4 regions of the Bradyrhizobium sp. UFLA05-108 genome follow, and region 1 is predicted to be linked to each of the others. Evidence: predicted binding sites of a transcription regulator. Region 1 holds the regulator's gene; each other region holds the start of a gene.

Region 1 (4,804 bases):
GGGCGGCGCGACGCAATCACCGAGCCCGTCAACGATGCGATGTTCATCTCCGGCCTCGGGCACGTGCTGTCGATCTCCGGCTATCACATGGCGGTCGTCGCCGGCGTCGTGTTCTTTGCGGTACGCGCGCTGCTGGCGCTGATCCCGGGATTTGCAGTGGGCTATCCGATCAAAAAATGGTCCGCTGCGGCAGCACTGGTGGCTGCCGCGTTCTACCTGCTGCTGTCCGGCGCGGAGGTCGCAACACAAAGATCGTTCTTCATGACGGCGGTGGTGCTGATCGCGGTGATGGTCGATCGTCGCGCCATCACTTTCCGCACGCTCGCGGTGGCCGCGATGATCGTGCTCGCTGTCGCGCCGGAGGCGTTGGTGCATCCGAGCTTCCAGATGTCGTTCGCGGCGACGCTTGGTCTCGTCGGGCTGGTGCAGATCGGCATGCCGAACCTGTTGGCCTCGCCCGATCACTCCGTCACTGCGCGCATCGCGCTGTGAGGCGGCCGCGAGCTCGTCATGCTGCTGATGGCCTCGCTGATCGCGGGGCTCGCGACGACGCCCTATGCCGCCTTCCATTTTCATCGCGTCACGCCCTACGGCGTGCTCGCCAATCTCGCGGCGATGCCGGTGGTCTCGGCGCTGGTGATGCCGGCCGGACTTTTGGGGCTGATCGCAGCGCCGTTCGGGCTTGATGGCGTATTCTGGTGGCTGATGGGGATCGGCATCGACTGGATGGTCGTTGTGACGCGCTGGGTCGCGGCGTTGCCTGGCGCCGTCGGCCGCATCACCGCCTTCGGGACCGGCCCGTTGACTGCCGCCAGCATTGGTCTCGTTTGATGGGCCTGTTGCGCACGCCGCTGCGCTGGGTGGGCGCCGTCGTGCTGACGCTCGCAATCGGTTGGGCGCTGCACGTGCGCCAGCCCGACATCCTGATCGCAGGCGACGGCCACAGCATCGCGGTGCGCGGCAAGGGCGGCCAACTGCACCTGATCCGAACCGGCAAGGACAATTTTCTTCTCAAGGAGTGGCTTGCATCTGATGCTGATCCGCGCGGCGCGACTGATGCGTCGCTCGCCGATGGCGTCTCATGCGACGAAGGCGGTTGCGTGACGCCGCTCGCCGATGGTCGCCTGGTCGCGCTCTCGTTGCGTATCGACGCGCTGGCGGACGATTGCAGCCGCGCCGCGCTGGTGGTGACGGCGAAGCCTGCAGCAGCCGGTTGCGCGGCGATGGTCGTGGATCGCGAGCGTCTGAAGACGCAGGGCGCACTCGCGCTATCGCGCGATGGCGACGGTTTCACGCTGCAAACGGTGAAAGCAAGGAGCGCAAACCGCCCCTGGTCGCCGGCCGGGGCCGGCGATAGCGATTTCGAGCTCAGCCTCGCACCGCGGCCGGCTACTCCACGCAGCAAGGATGCTACGCCATCGGAGGCCGACCTGCAGGCCGAGGATTGAAAGACGCGTCAGCCGATCGGCAGGCGTGTCGTGGGCGTCGTGGTCGTGTGCTGCTCGACGGCGGGCTGCTCTGTCTTCTCGCCGAGCGGCTGCGTCACCGGCAATTGCAGAACCGTGGCACGCTGTCCCTCGACGAGCTGCGTTACCAGCACGTAGTTGCCGTCGGGGAATTCGATCGCATCATGATGACGATCGGGAATGTGCGGATCGACCTTACCGAACTTGCCGACGCGGGAATTGACGGTGCGCGTCCAGATCCAGCGATTGTCGTAGCGGACGTTGTCGGCGAAGGCGAGCTCGGTGCCTGGCAGGAGGCAGACGGCAACCGAGAGATCACGCTCCGACGCAAATCCACGCGTCGAGGTGCCGCGGAAGGTTGTCGTGACGATCGTCTCGCCGACTTGAGCGGGGCGGGTCGCAACGGCATGTAGGCTGTAGTCACACATCGGAGTGCTCCTCATGCGAGATAGCAGGTCCGCGCCCCCCCGGAGGCGCAGGCCTCTACCAGAGTTGGAAGCCTACGAGTGTATCGCGTTTGTGGGCAAATCTGCGGCCCGTCTGCGCATCGCCCGATCACATTATCTTTCCCGGCAAACGAGGAACAAAGCCTCTCGCCGAGACTCTATCTTGGTTCACATCATTCACTCACGCGAGCTTCCATCAGCGCCGGCAGCGGAGTACCCTGAAGAGGGCCAGCTCGCCTGCGGCGCAGGTGCGATCGCATTGTTGGAATTGCGGAATGGCGCGCTGGTTGCCGCCGCGTGCTCTGCCTTTCGGGCGGCGTGGCCTTTCGGGCGGCGTGGTGTTGCGCTGCATCGCTCGCAGGTGCCGATCCCGCGATCAAGGCTGCCGAGATCACGCCTAAAATCACCTGCCGCATGGGTTTTGTCCTCTGCAGCCCGCACAGCGCATTCGCGCCTGCCATGCTTGAGGATTAGCTCTGTGCAGGTGTAGGGATAATCACAGTGGAAGCGACAACGCTATTTTGCTGGAGCGGACGATCCGTCCGCCCGTATCGCCGTGCGATGGCTGGCAATCTGCCGGGCAATCGGTACTTTCTGCTGGGCAATCAGTACTTCCGATACAGCCCGATCAGCTTGCCCTGAATCTTCACCCGGTTCGGCGGCAGGATGCGCACCTCATAGGCGGTGTTGGCGGGCTCCAGCGCGATCGACGCGCCGCGCCGGCGGAAACGCTTGAGCGTCGCTTCCTCGTCGTCGATCAGCGCCACCACGATGTCGCCGGTGTCAGCGGTCTCGTTGCGCTGGATCAGCGCCATGTCGCCATCCAGGATGCCGGCATCGACCATCGAATCGCCGCGCACTTCGAGCGCATAGTGCTCGCCCGAGCCGAGCATGTCCGGAGGCACGCTGATGGTGTGGCTGCGGGTCTGCAACGCCTCGATCGGCGTGCCGGCCGCGATCCGTCCCATCACGGGCACGGCGACCGGACGCTCGCCGTCGTCGACAGACGCGCTGGCGCTCCGCACCTTGCCGAGATTGCCTTCGATGACGCTCGGCGTGAAGCCGCGGCGGCCGGCGCCTGCGGCTTGAAGCTCGGGCAGCTTGATGACCTCGATGGCGCGCGCGCGGTTAGGCAGGCGACGGATGAAGCCGCGCTCTTCCAGCGCGGTGATCAGGCGGTGAATGCCGGACTTCGAGCGCAGATCGAGCGCGTCCTTCATCTCATCGAAGGAGGGCGGCACACCGCTTTCCTTGAGGCGCTCACTGATGAACCGCAGAAGCTCGTATTGTTTGCGCGTTAACATCTCGACCAAATCCCCCGGTTGATGTCGTTCGATTCCGAGACGCCAGATTCAGCAGAAGCCGCTAGATGCTCGAAACAAATCATGAACGGACACTATATGTTCGATATGTGTTCCGCAACCACTTAATTTTGTGTGAACGCGGCGAAGTTCGCATCACGCGCGAATCAGATTGCACTCACAAGGGCAGCCGCAACACCTCGCAAGGCGTGCCTGCTTCGGCCTTTGGCGCGAACGGCGCGCGCACGAGAAGTGCTTGTGCGGTAGCAAGATTCGCAAGCAGCGAGGAGTCCTGGTGGTTGACGGGAACGGCCACCAGCGTGCCGTCCTCGCGCTCCTCGAGCCGTGCGCGCAAATAGTCCTCGCGGACGTCGTTGGGCCCGACGTCGCGCCCGAGCACGGCGCGCTCGCGGCGGTGATGAACGCGCGAGCGGCCAGCAAGCGCGCGAATCAACGGCACCATGAACAGGAAGCCGCAGACATAGGACGAGACCGGATTGCCGGGCAGGCCGATCACCCGCATCGCGCCGAGATGGCCGTGCATCATCGGCTTGCCCGGCCGCATCGCGATCTTCCAGAACGCCATCTCGAAGCCTTCGGCCTGGAGCGCTGGCCTGACCAGATCGTGGTCGCCGACCGACGCACCGCCGGTCGTGATGAGGATGTCGGCGCCGCTCTCGCGGGCCCGGCGGATCCCGGCGGTGGTCGCCGCAACCGTATCGGCGGCAATGCCGAGATCGACCGTTTCGGCGCCCTCGGCCCGCGCCAGCGCGTGCAGGGCGTAGCCGTTGGAGAAGACGATCTGGCCCGCGCCGGGCGTTGCGCCCGGCATCACCAACTCGTCGCCGGTCGCGAGAATCGCGACCCTCGGCCGGCGACGCACGGCAAGCTCCGGATGGTTCATGCCGGCGGCCAGTGAGAGGTCGCGTTCGGTGAGTCTGGCTCCCTGTCGCAGGAGCACGTCGCCCTCGAAGAAATCGACGCCAGCAGGACGGATGTGCCGTCCAGCGATCGCGGCCTCCTTGATCGTGACGCGCCTGCCGTTTGCGACCGTGTCCTCCTGGATTACCACCGCGTCCGCGCCATCGGGCACCACGCCGCCAGTGAAGATCCGCACGGCCTGGCCCGCGCCAACCGCTCCCGCAAATGGCCGGCCGGCCGCGACCTCGCCGATCACGGTGAGCTCTGCGTCCACCGTCGCCGCGTCGGCGGCGCGCACCGCATAGCCATCCATCGCCGACATCGCCTGCGGCGGCTGCGTACGCCGCGCGGCGACATCGCGCGCCAGCACGCGATGGTAGGCCGCATCCAGCGCAACCATCTCCTCGGCCACCGGCTCTACGCCGGCAAGCACTGCGGCAAGCGCGTCGGACACCGGCATCAGGGCCACGGGCAAACTCCTGCTGAGCAAATCGAAGGACAGGTCGCGTTGCGTTCTAGCCGAGTGCAGGCTTCGAGGCAAAAGGGGGCGATCACGAAGGCGGAGATGAATTGTCCCTCCAGCACCGGAACGGCAGGGATGCCCTTTAGGACAATATCGCGCCTTTCCGCTTCCAGCTCAGAATTGCCGCGCGCCATCGCACGCAGGTGC
Region 2 (4,804 bases), on a different contig from region 1:
CAATTACGCGCGTCTGCGGAGCGCGCTCAAGAATCATCTCCTTGACGGCTTTGAAATGGGAGCCTGTCGTGAGGACGTCGTCGACGATACCCACGATACCGCGCAGGTTCTGCAGTTGGTTTTCCGCGATCCTGTAGTTCTGCTTGAGCTCGGTCGGCGACATCCGGTTGCCGCCCTTGAAAGTGTTCGTCGAGGCGATCTGCTCGACTAACTCTCTGACGTCGGGAGGCGCCGGGGCGCGGACTCCTCGGCAGACCTGCACCATACGATCATCGTAGGCGGGATCGGCTTTCATCTTCGATGGCGGAACCGGAACAATCGTGGCTTGGGCCAACCATTCGGCGTTTAAAACCGCTGACAGATCGTTCGCGCATCTAGCGATTGCCGCGGCCTTATATTGGTACCCACCGTCGCCTCGCTTCTTCTGAAGATTGTGAACGAGCTGATTGGTCTCGCCGCCGCGCCAACCCAAACGGGCCGTATATTCGTAGAGGTAGTGACAATCGTCACCCTCGTCGAGGTACCAGTGGTCTCTACGGTTGGTCTCGTCAATTTGCTGGAGAAGGCGTGCAATCACCTAACGCGCCCCAGATATCGGCGAGATCGTGGACACGGATCGCGCCCCTCTTCTCGAAGTTCGCCGGCCAAGTGATGTCATCTCGCTTGAAGCAGGAATCGAGAATGAACAGCTTTCGGCCTTGCTGTAAGGCCGCGCGAGCCTGCGTGAGCGTCCCGCTTGTGTCGCTGGCCTCGACGATGATCGTCCCCTTGGTAAGAGCGCTCATCGTGACGTTGCGCTCAGGGAAAAACAGCTTGTTCTGCGGTACGTGCTGACTAGCGTACCGGAGCACTGGCACCTGAGAAATGAGTAGATGTTCCTCCGCGATCCTGCGCTGGAGCGCCTGATTCTCCTTCGGGTAATAGGTCCCGATCGGCGTGCCGATCACAGCGATTGTGTGGCCCTTCGCCTCGATCGCGGCTGTATGAGCTGCAGTGTCGATGCCGGTTGCCAGGCCCGACACAACCGTAAAGCCGCGCTCGACCAACGCGCGTGAGAGCCTCGCCGCACGCGATTTTCCATCTTCGCTAGGATTGCGGCTCCCCACGACGGCAACGCAACGCGTCTCGACGAACTCCCAAGCACCTTGGAAATAAAGCATTTCCACCGGATGTCTTGCATCCCGGAGCTTCGGAGGATAGTTGCCAGTGAGATTCAGCCGAGTTCCGAACCTAGATACGCCTGCCTTCTTGAGCGCAGCCAGAACTTCCGATGCGCGAACATCCGCCACAGCACCTGAAACGAAGTCGGAAGGGACAGCAGTCGGGTCCGATGCGAATTTCTCGGCGATCGTTTTGAAGGTAGCCCCCTTCTCAAGCCACAGCGCTTCGTAGGCACCCAACTCCCTACGCGGCGAGATTGACCGTACGGCCGGCCCGTCATTCATTCGTGCGAGAAGGTTCATCGTCCAACCCTAGCTACCCCCTGCGGCGGCGTCGAATCAAACAGAGTCGAAGTCCACCATTTTGAAAGCCGACGCTTTTCGGGGACAAAAGCGTCTGGAGGTGTAGCAACCCACAAAGAACAAATCAAGAACAATACAATATCTCCATACAGATCATTGGGTTAAATGGTTAACATTTCCTTGATTTGCCGGTGCTCTGTCCTCGGACAAGGCCGAGCACGTATCGGCCGCTTCGGGCGTCAACCCGACAGCGATGTAGCGAATTGCCACCCCCAAGACGCGCCGATCAGTCGGCCGCCGCCAAAATCGGGGAGACCTTTCCACCGAAAAGGAAGAGGTGTTGAAAAGTCGGCACTGTTCGCCCGTAACGCCCCGGCTCCACAACTGAAGCCAGCCATAATGTCTGCCAGGCAGTGGTCCGCGCGGCTCTGCCTATGGTCGCGGCCGAACAAGTCGGATGCCGCGAATGCAGAACCGATTTGTGAGGCCGGCACCCGGCTCACAATGCGGTTCGTACCGGTTATCTCTGTCGAACGACACGCCACCGGCACGATTTGTGAAGGCGTAAAATGCTGATGAGGCAGCGTAGCCCGACTGTCTGCCCTGCGTGTCCACATGGACGAATTGGGAATTGTGGCGGTCGCTGGCTTGGCGAGCACCGCCGAGCTGCTGGCGATTCTTCGCAACGAAAACCACGACAGAATCCCTGATGCCGCCCGCTTTGCCCTTATCCAAGTCGCTGAGCAGATTGAGCTGCTTAACGATATCGAGCGATTGGATACGTTCAGGCGCGAGAAACACCCGGTCCATGCTCCCCTCCTCTTCGATGTCTGACGTGAACGAAGGGACGATCATCATCGTCAGCAGCGGCTGGCTGCCGTACCAACTGTATAGCGCCTGCGAGATCGAAGATCATTTCATGCCAAGGCTCCGGGCAACGTTGACAAGTTTCGCAGCGCTACTTACGAGCCTCGAAATCGCACAGCCAATGCAAGAATACCTCCAAGAAACGGGAGATAAATTCCATTGATAGTCCGACTGCCGAGATTCATAGGTTTTTCCGGATTGATGATCTCCGCCTCGAAAAACCCACTCTGGTCGCCCGTTCTAACGCTGACATCTTGAAAATCTAGGAATTCACCGGTTTCTGGCGAATATGCTTTGTATACAGCCTCCTTGATTACGAAGATTAGTTTCGGGCCAAAGCGACTGCTGGACCATTCCCGACGTTGTAGTTCCGCGGAGGTGCATATGATTGGCATAAGGTCAGCTCCGAGCGGCTCTTCATCTTCGATGTCCAATCCCAGGGCGAGGACGTTTCTCGAGCATCCCGCAACGGCGCCACAATCAGACGAAGAGTGGGAAATGCTCCCAACGAAGCCTACGGGCCAAAGAGGAGCCCGATCACTTCTAGACAAAATCGGATCAGGAGTGAATCCGAGGCGGCGCAATGCCTCGCGAGCGTGATGACGTCCCCAAGCGAATTCACGCCGACGACGCAGGGACACGTTGCCTAACATTTTCGCTTCAGGGGGAAACGGAGGAGGAGCGGGATCGTACATTGGTCCGCCCGAAAAGCTGATATCATGCGCCAAAGCGGCAGAAATGGCAGCTCCTAACGTCGCGAGCGTTTTCATAGCTGGGACAAACCCTTTTTTTTCGAGGAGCGCGAAGCGGGACCTTTGAATTCCCGCGAGTGGTTAGCTTGCGACCACAAGAGCTTCAAGTCGCGGGAGTCCAGCTCATCATGCGAGCGGCACCCCGATCTCGACCGGCGGGAAACTCCAGCTCCGCGTCCGCTTCCGACTGCCGTTGCGGCGGCCTGCAACACGCGCTTTTGCTGCATTGCGAACGTCACCGCTCAAGACCACTACTGTAGCGCATGACTCTTGCACGCAACGCTCTTCATTCTCTTGGAGTGCAACACATCCGCGGGCGATGTAGGCCCAATGCTCCGGTGATATCCGTCGTCAGTTTCAACCCACAATCTGGGTTGCTCTTGAAGTGGGATGCCAGAGCGCTCGTCTAAGCTCAGCGAACTGTTGAAACATAACAAACAACGCGATCATGCCGGCGCCCAGCTCAGCGATTGCTTGACTGATCAACAGTCCGTTGAAACCCGATATGATCGGCAATAATAGTATGGCCGGTATGAAGAGATAGCCCTGCCTCGCGAAGGACACAACCGCACTGAGGCGCGCCCTCCCGAACGACTGAAGCATCGTCGTTACGAAACTCTCAAGACCAAAAAACCCAAAGAACAGATGGAAGACAATGGAGGTCGAGACAGCAATTTCCCTGACCTTATCGCTATTGCTGAACAGCCCAACCAAAGGCCGGGCAAAAATCACAACGGCCGCAGAATACGCAACGGAAAACGCGACCGTTATTGAGAGTATGAACTTCGCAGCCTTCAGTAGACGAGCAAAGTCCCGTGCACCCCAGCCAAAGCCAAGGACAGCCTGCGAGCCCATACAGAAGCCGGTGATAGGCAGTGCGCCGATCGTCAAGATCCGTACAGCTATTCCCAGGGCCGCGATAGACTCGTCCCCGAACGGCGCAGCAGCTCCGTACAAGAGCATAACGGCAATTGCCGATAAAATACTGGTCGCGGACGCTGGCGCCCCTATGAACGCGAGCTGCTTGATGCGATCAGCTCGCAACGAGACGTGAGATATCCTGACCAGGACTATCCCGCGGAGCCTCGCAAAATACGCGATATAGAGGCTAACAGCAGCTATCTGAGATACCAGCGTTGCGAGGGCCGCGCCTCGCACACCGAGGTCCAGCAGAAATATGAAGATGGGATCAAGCACAGCGTTCAGTATGAAGGCGGTAACCATCGTCCACATGCTGAACCGTGTATTGCCTTCGGCCCTGACGACGAATCCGTTGACAATGTTTAGAAGCATCAATGTGTACCCAAACAAAAGCGTCGTTGTGTAGTCGAGCGCCACGGGTATAATCGTTGGGGTCGCCCCGAGCGTTACGAAGATCTTTCGCAGGTTTATAAGCAGCGCGACCGTAACCGTGATACCGATCGGAACGGCGAGCGCGAGTGCCGTGCTCGCGCCTCGACTCGCTTCCAGGTACTCTCCAGCGCCAAGATGACGAGATATGACCGACGCTGCTCCAACACCGATCCCCTGTCCAGCTGCTGTGACCAGGACCACGATCGGGAAGGCCATGCTGACAGCTGCGATCGCCTGTGCGCCAAGCGCGCCAACAAAGATCGCGTTGACGACCTGCTGTAACGCGTTGATCGACAAGCCAACAACAGACGGAATCGCGAGCCGCAGAATGAGGCTCGACAGATTGGGGGCCGATAGGTCAATGTGCTG
Region 3 (4,804 bases), on a different contig from region 1:
GCGCGCCACGGATCGTAATTGCGCGCAGGTGTGATCCCGCGTTCTGTTGTTGGCGCTTCGCCTTGATCACTTCGTCCATCCCAGTGGTCCCCAAGGAGATTCCCACGCTGCGCGGCCGCGCCGGCGTTCAGGCGCGCCTCGCCCGGAACCGGGGATGGACGCCGTTGGGTAGGCTGCGAACGTAGGAAGAACGAGAGCGGATTTCCAGTGCGAGTTGCGAATCGTCAACGGATTGTTGTGGCGCTGGCGGCACTTGGCAGTAGCGAGGGCGCAAGGCCCGTCCGGAACAAAAAAAGGCCGGCGCAAGGCCGGTCTTTCCGTCGAGAATTCGCGTCAGGCGAAGCTCAGTACTTCGCAACCACCGGGCCACCGAAGTGGTAGTTCACGCCGACCTGGAACGTGTGCAGGTTGAGCGTGCCCGAGGGAACGGTGCCGGTGAAATAGTTCTCGCTGCCGAGGCTGCGATAGAGGTACTCGCCCTTCACCGACCACTGCGGGGCGAAGAAGGCTTCGACGCCCGCGCCGACCGTCCAGCCCGAGTGGAACTTGCTGTCGGAGACGGTCACGCCGAGGGCCGAGACGCTGATCTTGTTGTCGATCCAGGCGTAGCCGCCGGTCGCGTAGAGCAGGACCTGATCGAAGGCGACGCCGACGCGGCCGCGCACGGTGCCGAGCGCATCGGTCTTCGAGCTCACCGTGACGCCGAGTGCGGTCGCCGAGGCATTCACGTCAGCCCAGCCGCCATCGGCTTCGAGACCGAACACGATGTTGCTGGTCTGCCAGTTGTAGCCGACCGTGCCACCGGCGAAACCACCCTTCAACTTCGGGTCAGTGGAGGTGTTTTCCCAGGCGTAGCCGCCGAAGCCACCGAGGTAGAAGCCGGTCCAGTTATAGACCGCCGCTGCGGCCACCGGAGCCTTGGTGTAGGGGCGGGCCGCCAGATCGGCAGCCATGGCCGGAGCGAACGCGCTGAGTGCGAACAAACTGGCCGAAGCCAACAAAACCTTCTTCATTTTCAACTTAATCCCAGTCCCAGTTTCTGTTTTTGCCTTCCGTGCGCGGAAGGACAGCGGACGCTCTGGTCCAACTGAGGTCGTGCTTACACCAGTGAAGCCCATAGTTGTGTACCCGAGAAGCCACACCACGCCAAAACGTGTAAGTGTAGCTGACCTATTCTCGCCGAATGCATGCGCGCAGCAAAAAGGCCGGCGTTAGCCGGCCTTTTCGAGAAGAATAGTTTTGGCGGAGATCAGTACTTCGCGATGAGCGGGCCGCCCCAACGATAGTTCAGGCGGACGAGGCCCATATCGACGTCCTGGCCGATTCGGTCGCTGCCGAACGACAAACCGCCGGGCGTTGTGAAGCCAATGGTGCGGTGGCCGAGGAAGAGGTGGTCGTACTCGACGCCCACCGACCAGTTCGGCGCAAAGCCAAATTCCAGGCCGGCGCCGACTGTACCACCCCAACGCGTTTCGCGAGCCGAAGCCAGCAGCGCGCCGCTTGGGACGTCGAAGACGTCATACTTGTCGCCGACAACCGCACCGCCGCCCTTCACATAGAACAGCACGTTGTTCCAGGCATAGCCGATTTGGCCAGTGATCAGGCCGAAGGAGTCGATGCGCGAACGGTTGCGGTCGGTCAGGAAGACGGCGCTGGTGTTGTCGCCCCGGAAGTCGGCCCAGTTGCCCTGGCCTTCGAAGCCGAACACCCACTGGCTGGTCTGCCAGCGATAGCCGATCTGACCACCGACCGTGCCGCCGGTTGCGTTGTGGCAGCCTTCACCCACGAGACTGCCGGGGACGCCAGTCACGAAGCCGGTGCTGTCCACGAAGTCCCAGCATTTGTGGGCCGAGCCGCCGCCGCCGTTGATGCCGATGTAGAAGCCGCTCCAGTCGTAGATTGCGGCGACCGCCGGGGGCGGAGCCTTCACGTATGGACGCGCCGCGAGATCCGCTGCGCTCGCCGGAGCCGACAGGCTCAGCGCAACGGCACCAACGACCCCCACCAAGATCTTCTTCATTTCTGTCCCTCCGGCTGTACCCGCTTCTTTAGTCCCCGAAGCGGTCAATCAGGCGCGACGCCCAATGAATTGATGTCGCACCAAGCGTAGTCTGATTTGGAGGTAGAGTCCGTCTCCAAAAAGCAACAGTCGCGAGTGAACTGGGAGGTTCCTAAGTTAATGAATGTTAAGCGGTATTTCGCGCGCGCTGGAACCCGAAAAAGTTCCATGCGGTTCCGGTGATTTTTCGAGTATGCAACCCCATGTTGCGCGCGCATCCGGTCGCCGCCCATAGGAACAAAGCTGGAACGCTGCCTGCCCAGGTGCTATATGTGGGGATAACCTGCGGGACCGCGGGCTCGGCGACGTCCGCCAGCGTATAGGGTCCTTCAGCAAGCGGCAGCGAGCGGTTTTGGCACGGCTCCGGCTTTTTCGAGCAATTTCGCAGTTTGGAGTGGAGAGCGGCGATGGCGGGAAGCATCAACAAGGTCATTCTGGTCGGCAACCTCGGCAAGGATCCGGAAATCCGCCGCACCCAGGACGGGCGGCCGATCGCCAATCTGAGCGTCGCGACGTCGGAGACCTGGCGGGACAAGGCGACCGGTGAGCGCAAGGAAAAGACCGAGTGGCACCGTGTCGTGATCTTCAACGAGGGGCTCGCGAAGGTCGCCGAGCAGTACCTGAAGAAGGGCGCCAAGGTTTATGTCGAAGGCGCGCTCCAGACCCGCAAATGGACCGACCAGAGCGGTGCCGAAAAATACTCGACCGAGGTGGTGCTGCAGGGCTTCAACTCCAACCTCACGATGCTCGACGGTCGCGGTGGCGGAGGAGGCGGCAGCTTTGGCGAGGAGCCGGGCGGCGACTTCGGCTCCTCTGGCCCGGTGAGCAGCGCGCCGCGCCGCGCTGTCGCGGCGGGCGGTGGCCGCAACAGCGATATGGATGACGACATTCCGTTCTGAGCTGACTTGCCGTCCTAAGAGCCTGGTTCGGCGCCTTCGCACAAAGGGTCAGCGTCTCTTACCAATCTTTTGATCAAGCTGGTATTTACCGGCCGCGCTGATGTTGCGCCTGAGGATTTGATGTCGGGCGATGTGAATGGTATTAACTTCATGTTAATGCTATTTACATTGCTCGCGCCGGCTTCTCAGGCGCCATCGCCAGGACGCCTCAGCCATGACCCTCGCGCCTCTGCTTGACGCTGCTCCAGCCATTCCGCTCCATGCCTTTGCGGCGATGGCCGCTTTTGCGCTTGGCGTCGTCCAGTTCGCGGCGCCCAAGGGGACGCTGCCGCACCGGACCGTCGGCTGGATCTGGGTGGCGCTGATGGCCATCGTGGCCGCGTCATCGTCTGGATCCACCAGATCCGGCTGGTCGGGCCGTTCAGTCCGATTCATCTGCTCTCGATCTTCACGCTTGTGATGCTGCCGCTCGCGGTGTGGCGGGCGCATACCCATCGCGTCGCCGATCACCGGCGCATAATGATCTTCATGTTCGCCGGCGCACTGGTGATCGCAGGGCTGTTCACGCTGCTGCCGGGACGCATCATGCATCAGGTGATATTGGGCTCATAAGGCAGGGTTCCAGAGGGGCCTTTCCGCTCCCTCCTGCCGAGTCTTCGCAGAAGCCGTAAGTCGTTGGAAAAATAAGCGGAAAAAGCGCCTCCCGGGACTGCGCGAGGGTGGTTATCAGACCCCCGATGCGCTATATGATTCCCGGACAAGAACTCACCGGATTTCCCCTTGGCTGACGACGATAACGACAAGCCCGGCGACAAGCCGGAGCATCCTTCGGATATTCGCCCGATCTCGATCCTCGACGAGATGAAGAAGTCCTACCTCGATTACGCCATGAGCGTGATCGTGGCGCGCGCGCTGCCCGATGCGCGTGATGGCTTGAAGCCGGTGCACCGGCGCATCCTCTTCTCGATGAACGAGGAGGGCTATACGCCCGACAAGAAGCACAAGAAGTCCGCCGGCATCGTCGGCGACGTCATGGGCCAATACCACCCGCACGGCGACCAGGCGATCTATGACGCGCTGGTGCGCATGGCGCAGCCCTTCTCGATGCGCGAACTGCTCGTGGACGGGCAGGGCAATTTCGGCTCGGTCGACGGCGATCCGCCGGCGGCGATGCGCTACACCGAGTCGCGCCTGACCAAGATCGCGCTCAAACTGCTCGAGGACATCGAGAGCGAGACGGTCGACTTCCAGGACAATTATGACGGCTCGACCAAGGAGCCGGTGGTCCTGCCGGCGCGGTTCCCGAACCTGCTGGTCAACGGCGCCGGCGGCATCGCCGTCGGCATGGCCACCAACATCCCGCCGCACAATCTGGGCGAGGTGATCGACGCTTGCCTGGCCTTGATCGACAATCCTTCGCTCACCATCGACGAACTGAACCACATTATCCCAGGTCCGGATTTCCCGACCGGCGGCATCATCCTGGGGCGCCAGGGCATCCGCAGCGCCTACCACCTCGGCCGCGGCTCGATCGTGATGCGCGGCAAGGTCGAGTTCGAGACCATTCGCAAGGAACGCGAGGCGATCGTCATCACCGAGATCCCGTATCAGGTGAACAAGGCGACGATGGTCGAGCGTATCGCCGAGCTCTACAAGGAAAAGAAGATCGAGGGCATTTCCGACCTGCGCGACGAGTCCGACCGCGACGGCTACCGCGTCGTCGTCGAGCTCAAGCGCGACGCCATGCCCGACGTGGTGCTGAACCAGCTCTACAAGTTCACGCCTTTGCAGACGAGCTTCGGGGTCAACAGCGTTGCGCTCGACTCGGGCCGTCCGCAGACGATGA
Region 4 (4,804 bases), on a different contig from region 1:
CGCTGTTCGGCCAGACCCAATCCCGTATCTCCGGCATGTCTTCGCCGTGCTCGCGCAAGTAACGCGAATGCTTGAGCAGGGCGTCGCGGAACTGCTGTTTCACATGGGCCGCTTTCGTCGCGAGCCCGGGCACACGCTCGATCGCCTCGATCGCCAGGTGATAGCGGTCGAGCTCGTTGAGCACGACCATGTCGAACGGCGTGGTCGTGGTGCCTTCCTCTTCAAAGCCGCGCACATGCATGCCGGCATGGTTGGTGCGGCTGTAGGTGAGGCGATGGATGAGATAGGGATAGCCGTGATAGGCGAAGATCACGGGCTTGTCGCGCGTGAACAGCGAGTCGAAATCGCGGTCGGAAAGGCCGTGCGGATGCTGCTCCTTCGGTTGCAGCGTCATGAGGTCGACGACGTTGACGACGCGGATCTTCAGATCGGGCAGCGCCTTGCGCAGGAGGTCGACCGCGGCGAGCGTTTCGACCGTCGGCACGTCGCCGGCGCAGGCCATCACGACGTCGGGCTCGCCCTCGGCGCTTTCCGTGCCGGCCCAGGTCCAGATGCCGATGCCTGCATCGCAATGGGTTGCCGCATCCTGCATGGTGAGCCATTGCAGCGCCGGCTGCTTGCCGGCGACGATCACGTTGATGCGGTTGTAGGTGCGGAGGCAGTGATCGGCCACCCACAGCAGCGTGTTGGCGTCCGGCGGGAAATAAACGCGGACGATGTCCGCTTTCTTGTTGGTGACGAGATCGACGAAGCCGGGGTCCTGATGGCTGAAGCCGTTATGATCCTGGCGCCAGACATGTGAGGTCAGGAGATAGTTGAGCGAGGCGATCGGCCGCCGCCACGTCAGCTCGCGCGACACCTTCAGCCATTTGGCGTGCTGGTTGAACATGGAATCCACGATGTGGATGAAGGCTTCATAGCAGGAGAAGAAGCCGTGGCGTCCGGTGAGGAGATAGCCTTCAAGCCAGCCCTGGCAGAGATGCTCGCTCAAAACCTCCATGACGCGGCCATCCTGGGCGAGGTGCACGTCGTAAGGTTCGGTCGGTTCCATCCATACGCGTTCGGTTGCTTCGAACACGGCGTCGAGCCGGTTCGACGCGGTCTCATCCGGACCCATGATACGGAAATTGCGCGCATCCGCGTTCAGTCTGACCACGTCGCGCAGGAACTTGCCGAGCTCGCGCGTCGCCTCCGCGACCGTCTTGCCCGGCTGCTTCACCTCGACGGCGAAGCTGCGGAAATCGGGTAGCTTCAGCTCGCGCTTCAACAGCCCGCCATTGCCATGCGGATTGGCGCCCATGCGGCGGTCACCGGTCGGGGCCAGCGCCTGCAATTCGGGAACAAGCGTGCCGTTGGTGTCGAACAGCTCCTCCGGCGCATAGCTCTTCATCCAGCCTTCGAGCACTTTCAGATGCGCGGGATTTTCGCGGCAATTGGCGACTGGGACCTGATGGGCGCGCCAGAAACCCTCGACTTTCAGCCCGTCGACCTCCTTGGGACCGGTCCAGCCCTTCGGTGAGCGCAGCACGATCATCGGCCAGCGCGGCCGCTCGATCGTCGTCTGTGCCTCGCGCGCGTGCTGCTGGATGGAGCGGATGCTGGCGAGAGCCACGTCAAGCGCATCGGCCATGATCCGGTGCATCGTTTTGGGATCGTCGCCCTCGACGAATAGCGGCTCGTGGCCCAGCCCACGGAAGAGATGGCGGATCTCCTCGTCGCGCATCCGTCCGAGCACGGTGGGGTTGGCGATCTTGTAGCCGTTGAGATGCAGGATCGGCAGCACCGCGCCGTCATGCGCGGGATTGACGAACTTGTTGGAATGCCAGGACGCGGCGAGCGGTCCTGTCTCGGCTTCGCCGTCGCCGACGATGCAGGCGACGATCAGGTCGGGATTGTCGAACGCGGCGCCATAGGCATGCACCAGCGCGTAGCCGAGTTCGCCGCCTTCGTGAATCGAGCCCGGCGTCTCCGGCGCCGCGTGACTTGGAATGCCACCGGGGAAGGAGAACTGCCTGAACAGCTTGCGCAATCCGTCCGCATCGCGCCCGATGTCTGGATAGATTTCGCTATAGCTGCCTTCGAGATAAGTGTTGGCGACCATGCCCGGGCCGCCATGGCCGGGGCCGCAGATATAGAGCACGCTGAGATCAAGCGTGCGGATCGCTCGGTTGAGATGGGCATAAATGAAGTTCAGCCCGGGCGTCGTGCCCCAATGGCCGAGCAGGCGCGGCTTGATGTGCTCGGGGCGGAGCGGCTCACGCAGCAGCGGATTGTCCAAAAGGTAGATTTGCCCGACGGATAAGTAGTTCGCGGCGCGCCAGTAGCGATCGAGCAGGTCGAGATCGCCTGTGCTGGCGCGCGCTTGTTGTTGGCTCGTCATGATGAGCTGACCTTGTTGCGGCGACCGTCACCAACCCGGTTCCAGTGCGATCGATCCCGTTTGTACTGGCGGCATCAAACGGCAATGCGGCCGGCAACCCTTGCGCGAGGTCAAAATTCGGTGCGGGAAGTTTGGGCGGTTACTTTGCATGGGGTTGTTTTACGGTTTTTACGTTTGTGTTCTTGATTTGTTCCGTTTGGATGCTATCTTGCCTGCATGAGTCGAGCATCCTCTCATGCCCTCAGGCACCCGCCGGTCACGGCGCCCTCCGAGCCGGCGGGTGCGCCTTCCGCGTTTCCTGAACTTGCGGTCGCGATCGACCGGGAGCGCAGGCGCGGACGGGGCGCCCAGTCCAACGCCAGCGGCCGCTATGAGGCCGAGGCGCGCGTCGCCTTCGATGACGGTTGGCAGAGCCTGGAGGAGCTGCCGCCGTTCAAGACCACGGTGGCGGTCGACACCTCACGCAAGGTGATCACACGCAACGACTCGCCCGACATCGGCTTTGACCGTTCCATCAATCCCTACCGCGGCTGCGAGCACGGCTGCGTCTACTGCTTCGCGCGGCCGACCCACGCCTATCTCGGCCTCTCGCCAGGGCTCGACTTCGAGTCGAAGCTGTTCGCCAAGCCCGAGGCGCCGGCGCTCCTGGAGAAGGAACTCGCCGCGACCGGCTACGAGCCGCGGATGATCGCGATCGGCACCAACACCGATCCGTATCAGCCGATCGAGCGCGAGCGAAACATCATGCGCGGCATTCTCGAGGTGCTTGAGCGTGCGGGCCATCCCGTCGGCATCGTGACGAAATCGGCGCTGGTGACGCGCGACATCGACATCCTGTCGCGCATGGCCAAGCGGAACCTCGCCAAGGTCGCGATCTCGGTCACCACACTCGATCCGAAGCTGGCGCGCACCATGGAACCGCGCGCCTCGACGCCGCCCAAGCGCCTGGAGGCGCTCAAGCAGCTTGGCGAGGCCGGTATCCCGACCACCGTGATGGTCGCGCCTGTGATCCCCGCGCTGAACGACTCCGAGATCGAGCGCATCCTCGATGCGGCCGCGCATGCCGGCGTCAAGGAGGCTTCCTACGCGCTGCTGCGGCTGCCGCTCGAGGTGCGCGACCTGTTCCGCGAATGGCTGATGGCGAACTATCCCGACCGCTATCGCCACGTCTTCACCCTGATCCGCGACATGCGCGGCGGCCGCGACTACGACTCGAAATGGGGCGAGCGGATGAAGGGCACGGGTCCCATGGCCTGGACCATCGGCCGCCGCTTCGAAATCGCCTGCGAACGCCTCGGCTTGAACAAGCGCCGCTCCAAGCTCAGCACGGATCACTTCGCCAAGCCCAAGCGCGGCGGCGAGCAGCTCAGCTTGTTCTGAGGTAAGGCGGGCCTGAATAGCGGGAATATCCGAGGTTCCCGGTTGCGCTGGCTGGACCTGCGTGCGCACGATCCCGACCATGATTCGGGACAAATCAGCCAGCAAGCCGGCAAAGGACGCCGCGAAGAAAGAGCCCAAAGCGGCCGCGAAGGAGCCCAAGGGAGCGGCCAAGGCCGCGAAGGGCGTCATCGCGATCGCGCCGCCGAGCTTTCGCCGCGAGCGCGCGCTGATCAAGCGCGGCATTTGGCCGGTCGCCGGCTGCGACGAGGCGGGGCGGGGGCCGCTGGCTGGCCCAGTGGTTGCGGCCGCCGTCATTCTCGACCCGAACCGGATCCCGCGCGGCATCGACGATTCCAAGCGCCTGACGGCCGAGGAGCGCGAAAGGCTGTTCGACAAGATCTGCGCAACCGCGCAGGTCTCGGTCGCCGTCGCCTCGCCCGCGCGCATCGACCGCGATAATATATTGCGCGCCTCGCTCTGGGCGCTGAAGCGCGCGGTGGTGGCGCTGCCCGAGGCGGCTCGTCATGTCTTCGTCGACGGCCGCGACAAGCTTGATACGGCCTGCGAATGCGAGGCGGTGATCGGCGGGGACGGCCTGGTGCTCTCGATCGCGGCCGCCTCGATTGTCGCCAAAGTCACGCGCGACCGGCTGATGTGCGCGCTGGCGGGTGATTGTCCGGGCTACGGTTTCGAGCAGCACAAGGGCTACGCGGTGCCAGAGCACCTGGATGCGTTGGATCGCCTCGGTCCATCCATCCACCACCGCAGCTTCTTCGCGCCCGTGGTCGCCGCGCGCGAGAAGCACATGCCCTGGACGGTCGAACCGAAACGCGACCTGTTCACGGCCGTGGATGATGCGGTTGTGCAGGTCGAGGCAGAGGTGCAGGTCGACGTTTCGGCCAATCTCTAGCAGCGGGTTTTCACCTCTATCCGTAAGAACAGGGAGAGGGAGAGGAGTTGGTTGCCACGGCGCGCAGCGCGCTTTATCAAACATGGACGCGCCGGCTTGGACGGGTTGGCTGCATCATTTCGGACCTTGCATGC

What was found. The regulator LexA, encoded in region 1, represses DNA repair genes until DNA is damaged. The targets are predictions, from matches to a motif close to TGTTCNNNNTGTGTTCNG.
Region 2: SO140_RS26875 (DNA-processing protein DprA) is a predicted target of LexA. The motif match lies at 1,579-1,596, and genes of this name have one in related genera.
Region 3: SO140_RS36685 (single-stranded DNA-binding protein) is a predicted target of LexA. The motif match lies at 2,293-2,310, and genes of this name have one in related genera.
Region 4: SO140_RS18675 (PA0069 family radical SAM protein) is a predicted target of LexA. The motif match lies at 2,558-2,575, and genes of this name have one in related genera.

What each region holds. Positions count from the first base shown of each region.
Region 1 covers NZ_JBANAZ010000020.1:63,592-68,395, forward strand. The annotation lists partial or broken gene SO140_RS16825 (ComEC/Rec2 family competence protein) at 1-1,448, shown strand, start outside; gene SO140_RS16830 (hypothetical protein) at 1,457-1,894, opposite strand; gene lexA (transcriptional repressor LexA) at 2,518-3,216, opposite strand; gene SO140_RS16840 (molybdopterin molybdotransferase MoeA) at 3,392-4,603, opposite strand.
Region 2 covers NZ_JBANAZ010000040.1:49,442-54,245, reverse strand. The annotation lists gene SO140_RS26880 (hypothetical protein) at 1-577, opposite strand, end outside; gene SO140_RS26875 (DNA-processing protein DprA) at 549-1,463, opposite strand; gene SO140_RS26870 (hypothetical protein) at 1,896-2,273, opposite strand; gene SO140_RS26865 (hypothetical protein) at 2,299-2,493, shown strand; gene SO140_RS26860 (4'-phosphopantetheinyl transferase family protein) at 2,426-2,983, opposite strand; gene SO140_RS26855 (MATE family efflux transporter) at 3,440-4,804, opposite strand, start outside.
Region 3 covers NZ_JBANAZ010000071.1:31,715-36,518, reverse strand. The annotation lists gene uvrA (excinuclease ABC subunit UvrA) at 1-79, opposite strand, end outside; gene SO140_RS36695 (outer membrane protein) at 345-1,013, opposite strand; gene SO140_RS36690 (outer membrane protein) at 1,250-2,020, opposite strand; gene SO140_RS36685 (single-stranded DNA-binding protein) at 2,467-2,958, shown strand; partial or broken gene SO140_RS36680 (DUF2306 domain-containing protein) at 3,173-3,570, shown strand; gene gyrA (DNA gyrase subunit A) at 3,739-4,804, shown strand, end outside.
Region 4 covers NZ_JBANAZ010000023.1:87,939-92,742, forward strand. The annotation lists gene SO140_RS18670 (phosphoketolase family protein) at 1-2,380, opposite strand, end outside; gene SO140_RS18675 (PA0069 family radical SAM protein) at 2,597-3,760, shown strand; gene rnhB (ribonuclease HII) at 3,840-4,670, shown strand; gene SO140_RS18685 (glycosyltransferase family 39 protein) at 4,801-4,804, shown strand, end outside.